Regions from separate parts of the Paenibacillus sp. FSL H7-0714 genome, predicted to be linked through region 2. Evidence: predicted binding sites of a transcription regulator. Region 2 holds the regulator's gene; the other holds the start of a gene.
The links. Region 2 encodes Rex, which represses fermentation and respiration genes when NADH is low (regulators of the CRP and FNR family bind a similar motif). Its sites were predicted from a motif close to TTGTGAAATATTTCACAA; they were not measured.
Positions count from the first base shown of each region.

Region 1: NST34_RS16295 (cytochrome ubiquinol oxidase subunit I) is a predicted target of Rex. The motif match lies at 1,839-1,856, and genes of this name have one in related genera.

Region 1 is NZ_JBBOPT010000001.1:3,686,814-3,690,017, reverse strand. Features, by position in the region: gene NST34_RS16300 (cytochrome d ubiquinol oxidase subunit II) at 1-313, opposite strand, end outside; gene NST34_RS16295 (cytochrome ubiquinol oxidase subunit I) at 310-1,674, opposite strand; gene NST34_RS16290 (GNAT family N-acetyltransferase) at 2,215-3,066, opposite strand; gene NST34_RS16285 (hypothetical protein) at 3,128-3,204, opposite strand, start outside.
Region 2 is NZ_JBBOPT010000001.1:4,951,869-4,955,072, reverse strand. Features, by position in the region: gene dinG (ATP-dependent DNA helicase DinG) at 1-1,017, shown strand, start outside; gene NST34_RS22120 (redox-sensing transcriptional repressor Rex) at 1,149-1,802, shown strand; gene NST34_RS22115 (amidohydrolase) at 1,789-3,090, shown strand.

The DNA of each region.
Region 1 (3,204 bases), 1.3 Mb from region 2:
CGTAGAACGAACCGCGAATCGCAAGAAGAATAACTGCAATACTTCCCGGAACAAGCAGCGCGGAGCCATAATAATAGGCTGTGTCCGGAAAAAATCCGACGATGCCAATATAGAAAAAGATAAAAAATACATTTGTAATCTCCCATACGGGTGATAAATATCGGGAAATCAGACGATTAATGAGATGATCCTGCTTCGTCAAACGGGCATAAAAGGCGAAGAATCCCGCTCCGAAATCAATGGAAGCTATAATTAAATAGCCGTACAAGAACAGCCAGAGCACCGAGATGCCAATTATTTCGTAACTCATCATTCAGTGCCCCCCTTTTCCACAGATTGATTAGGATGTTCCTTCATCCATTTCTCCATCTCAACTTCTGCCGGATTATTGTTGAACAAACGTCTTAGCACGATTACACACATACTGCCGAGTACGATGTACAAGAGCAATAAGGCGAAGAATATAATTCTTACATTCGGTGAAGTCGTGGCAGCCTCCTCTACACGCATATATCCACGGATAATCCACGGCTGTCGCCCAACCTCTGCATAAAACCAGCCCAGCTCTACAGCTAGAAAAGCGAGCGGTGCGATCAGTGCGATGATGCCAAGCATCCACTTGTTAAGCACATTGCGTTTTTTCCAGAACACAAACAGGAAGTACAGGACCGAAATCGCGAGCAGAGCAAATCCGATTCCAGCCATTAAATCAAACAGGTAGTGAACAAGAAGCGGTGGCCATTCTTCCTTGGGGAATTCCTCCAGCCCCGTTACCTCCGCATTAAAGTCTCCAAAGGCCAGGAAGCTGAGCACTTTCGGCAAATGAAGAGCCCCTATCACTTCATGCTCTGCATTCAGCCATCCCATTAGAACCAAGTCCACACCGCTACCCGTCTCAAAATGCCACTCTGCCGCTGCAAGCTTCTCTGGCTGATGCTCGGCCAAAAACTTGGCGGACACATCACCAGCTAATGTGTTCAGCAAGCTGAACAGCAAAACGACCGCCATCATGAGATTCAAGGATTTTTTGTGGTATGCGGACACTCCTTTTCTCAGCATCGCAAAGGCTGCAATCCCGGCTAACAAGGCAGCTCCTGTCAAATAGGCCGAGCTTAATACATGGAACACCTTGGAGAAGGTCGCCGTATTCAGCATCGCTTGCACCGGGTCAATCGCTGTGAATTGGCCCGCTTCCATGACAAAGCCTCCAGGCTGGTTCATGAATCCGTTCACCGTCGTAATAAAAACGGCAGACATGCCTGCCCCGGCGACAATCGGAATCGTCAACAGCCAATGGATATACGGATTTTTAAACCGATCCCACGTATACAAATAAATGCCCAGGAAGATGGCCTCAAAAAAGAACGCGAACACTTCCATGAATAACGGAAGTGCAATAACATTCCCAGCCAGTTTCATAAAATTCGGCCATACCAGGGCTAATTGTAGTGATATGGCTGTACCGGTCACGACACCAACCGCTACAGAAATGACAAATCCCCGAGACCATCTCTTTGCCATAAGTGTATAATGGGGATCCTTTTTGCGGATCCCGATGAACTCTGCAATAGCGATCATTAGCGGTATACCGACGCCAATCGTCGCAAAAATAACGTGGAACCCGAGAGTCAAGCCTGTCACCAGCCTGCTCCATAGCACCGTATCAATTGCCATTCTTTACTGCTCCCTTCAAACGCTGTTCATTTTTCGTCATAACTTGATGCTTATGATTAGGCCGGCTAATTCTGGGGCTGCATTCAATATCAGGTTTAGCAGGGCTCAGCGACATCGTTGCCTGTTCGTTTTAGTATGACGTTCCTCGTTCTTTGCTATGTAAAAAGAGAAAAATTTCACAAAGCAAGAGTTGGCGAGCCTGATTTACCTGATACTGAGCAGTCAAATTAATAACGTGACCTAATGATTAAAATCATCTTATCTTAAATTGCAAGTAATTCAATCACAGATATCTCTTAATCCCTAAATGTTCAAGAAAGGGTCAAATCTTTCTGACAACTCAGTGAATAACATAAAAAGAACCCAAAAGAGCTATTGATTCAATAGCGTATATATGATTTCACAAGTCTCCTCCTACTTCGATGTTAGAAAAAAACAATATTTCCTCATTTTAACCTCTAATATATACCCCCTTCTGCAACAAAAAAAACACTGACTCAAATCATCAGTGTTTTTGAATTAAAGCTAATGTCATCTTCGTCATGACAAATCTTTCTCCATTTCATATTGCTCGATGTATACGTCAAGACCAACACTTTGAAGGAAACGTATAGAATTTGTATCTCTTTTGTCTACATTATTGACGGTGATGATAGAATGTCTCTCTCCCATCCAATGAAATAAGGAACGCCCAAATCCCTGGTTTCTTTCTTCTCGCAAAATACCGAACTGTACAACTGCTCCGTTGGCCGATTTTATTACCGCGTATCCACAAATCTTATTCTCTTCCCTTATCGTGACCACATCGTATAAATGCGGATTTCGTAAAATTGCATGAACAGATTGTTCCCAAGAAGGTTCAAAATTCCAATAAGAATGTACCGATGTCCAATCGAATTCTTCCAGTCGAACCATAGTAATGAATGTATGTCTATGATCGTCCGGAAGGGTGACATCAATACGCCCCTTGAAACAAGCCAATTCTCTATGAATTTGAAATCCTATGGCGGTATACGCTTTTATAGCTTTATCATTCGTTTGAATTACTTCAAGCAAACACTTTTGAATATGAGCTTCTTTAAGGATGGGAAGAGCATGACGATAAATTTGTTCGACTAGCCGTCTCCCTCTATATAAAGGAACGACTCCTGTACCAGTATTAAATGCAGTACTTTCGCCGTTACGATCCCCGATGCCATGCATAACAAATGCAACCAGCTTCTCTTGATCAAAAGCACCAAACGACATCTGATAATTAACTCCCGCACCTGCAAATTTATCAGCTAAATACTCCGAAGAAACATGAAATGGAATTACATAATCGGAGAAGGCTTCGTTAAAGCAAGTTGTAAACTCTTGTAATTCAAGATCCTTAACACTTTTGATCAACATGTAGTTTTTTTCTCCTTTTTTTTGGTACTAAGTTCTTCATCATCAGCCAATCTCCAATTCATCATTTAGTACGGCCATAGAAAAAAGAATACCCATCTGACTTTCCAAGCTTAGTCGTCTCCGTTCCGTCCACTATCT
Region 2 (3,204 bases):
TCTTCCTCAGATAGTCTAGTTACCGATATTAGCGGCTTATTTAAGGATTTAGCTTCGATACGTGAGCAAGTACGGTTTTTTATGGGATTAAATGATGAGAATGTAGTATATTGGCTGGAGGCGAATGGAAATTATCGCAGTAAATCGCTACAGCTGTATGCCGTTCCTGTTGATGTTAGTACTCAGCTTAAGGAGCTGTTTTTCGACAAGAAGAAAAGTATCGTGCTAACTTCGGCGACACTCTCTGTGGATAAATCTTTCCAGTTTATGATTGATAATCTCGGACTTAATGAAGCTGCGGAAGAGGGGCGTCTGATGACGTCACTCCTGCCTTCTCCCTTTAAGTATCGGGAGCAGGCGCTGTTAGTTATTCCGCGGGATTTCCCTAGTGTGAAGGGGAGTGTAGGCGATGCCCGATTTGTCGATACACTCGTACAGTCACTAGCAGAAGCAGCTATTACAACACGTGGGCGGATGCTTGTCCTGTTTACTTCTTACAAGATGCTACGCCAGGTTTACGATCCTCTGAAAGAGGCTCTAGCCTCACAAGAGATCACGGTGCTAGGTCAAGGCGTGGAGGGGGGCAGCCGTAGCAAGCTGATCCGCCGTTTTCAGGACAGTGCAGCTTCTGTACTGTTAGGAACAAGCAGCTTTTGGGAGGGTGTAGATATTCCAGGTGAAGCATTAACATGCTTGGCCATCGTGAGGCTCCCATTTCAACCGCCAAACCACCCCCTAGCGGAAGCGAAGTCTGAGTTATTACAAGCCCAGAAAAAGAATCCGTTCATGAAGTTGTCTGTTCCTCAGGCGGTTATTCGCTTCAAGCAAGGATTTGGGAGGCTGGTACGGACAGCGCAAGATCGGGGTATTGTTATTGTGTATGACACAAGGGTGATCGAATCTCACTATGGGAAGTATTTCCTCTATTCGTTGCCTGGCCCGAAAATGGAGCATATGCTTACGGATCAAATGGTTCCTCGTATAGCGGAGTGGTTGGAAGACGGAGGCGTTTCTTGAAAAGAACGTCATCGATCTTATTAATCACTCTACAAGGAAGGGCGGTATAAGAATACCGCTCTTCCTTGAGACGAGGTGCAGATATTTCGATAGGATTTGAACAGAATATCACTTAAATTAGGAGGTAAATTATGAAATCGGATAAAATATCAGAAGCCGTTGTTCGCAGACTTCCTGTGTACTTGCGTTTCTTGAATGATCTCCAGAAACGTGAAATATTAACCGTTTCCTCACAAGAACTAGGACAAAAACTTGATTTAAATCCTGCTCAAATTCGTAAAGATTTAGCTTATTTTGGAGACTTTGGTAGAAAAGGTATCGGGTATGACGTAACTTATCTTATTGAAAAAATCCGTCATATTCTGAAGCTGGATCAACAATTGAATGTGGCTTTAGTAGGTGCTGGTAACCTTGGACATGCATTATCTAATTACAATGCTTATCTGAAAGATACTATGAAGATTACCGCTATATTTGACTCCTATGCACCTAAGGTAGGGCGGAAAATCAACTCTCTTACCGTTCAACCGATGGAGGAGCTTGGTCAGACGGTTCGTGAGCAAGGTATTCGAATTGGGATAATTACTGTGCCTGATTCAGAAGCGCAGAATGTAGCAGATATTCTCATTGAGTCTGGCATTGAGGCGATTTTGAATTTTGCACCAGTGATTCTAAAAACACCATCGAATATCCGTGTTCATGCTGCCGATTTTACAACGGATTTGCAAAGCCTTGCTTATTATTTGAAAGACGGAAAGGAAGAAAGCGGAAATGAAGAGCAGTAAAACGATTATTAAGGGCGGGCGTTTTCTTATTCCGGGAACGGATGAGCCGGTTCTGAGCGGATATATGACTATTGAAGATGATTTGATCACTTACATAGGAAAAGAAGAACCTTTAATGGAAGATGATGTGCAAGTTGTTGATGGCAGTCGTCTGCTGTTTATGCCAGGTCTGGTAAACACACATGGCCATGCCGCAATGTCATTGCTTCGTGGTTATGGAGATGATTTAGCACTTCAGGTGTGGCTTCAAGAGAAGATGTGGCCGATGGAAGCGAAATTCACTGGAGAAGATGTATACTGGGGAACCTCCTTGTCGGTACTGGAAATGCTAAAAGGTGGTACTACAACCTTCTTGGATATGTATGATCATATGGATCGAGTAGCAGAGGTAGTCGAATTATCAGGCATCCGTTCCGTACTGATGAGAGGCGTAATCGGATTATGCCCAGAGGAAGTACAAAATCACAAGCTTGCGGAAGCGATTTCTTTTGCACGAAATTGGCATGGTAAGGCTGATGGTAGAATTACGACGATGATCTCGCCACACGCCCCATATACTTGCCCACCGGACTTCTTTGTTAAGTTTGTACAAGCGGCACATGATTTGGATTTACCGATGCATACCCATATGTCCGAGACCAAACGCGAAGTGGAGCAGAATGTGGTGGATTACGGACTTCGGCCTGTAGCGCATTTAGAGAAGCTTGGAATGTTCACACGTCCGTCTATTGTTGCACATGGCGTTCATTTGAATGATGAAGAGATCGAGATACTGGCTCGTCATGATGTAGGCGTGTCTCATAACCCAGGAAGTAATCTGAAACTGGCTAGTGGAGTGGCTCGGGTTACGGATCTTCTAAAGGCTGGTGTGAAGGTGTCACTGGGTACAGATGGTGCGGCAAGCAATAATAACCTGGATATGTTTGAAGAGATGCGTCTTGCAGCCCTCATCCATAAAGGTGTAAGTGGTGATCCGACGGCTGTCCCAGCTCCGGAAGCGCTGCGTATAGCTACAGAGTATGGCGCAAAGTCTATCTTTTTAAATGATGTGGGTAGACTCGCTGTTGGCATGAAAGCGGACTTTATCGCGATTGATATAGACCAGCCGCATTTGCTACCACACACAGATCTGTTGTCTCATGCTGTATACTCTGCCAGCGCCAAGGACGTTGAGCATGTATGGGTGAATGGTAAACAGGTTGTAAAACATGGAGAATGTGTAACGCTAGATGAGGAAGCAATCCGTCGTAAGGCGCAAGAATCATTTGATGGACTGCTTAAACGATAGTCTAAGATCATAACGAATAACTGAAAGGCTGTGACTTTCTGCGATTGCAAAGTTACAGCCTTTTGTGTTTCTGATAATTAGATCATTGAATTGGATATGAAACTTTGGATAAAC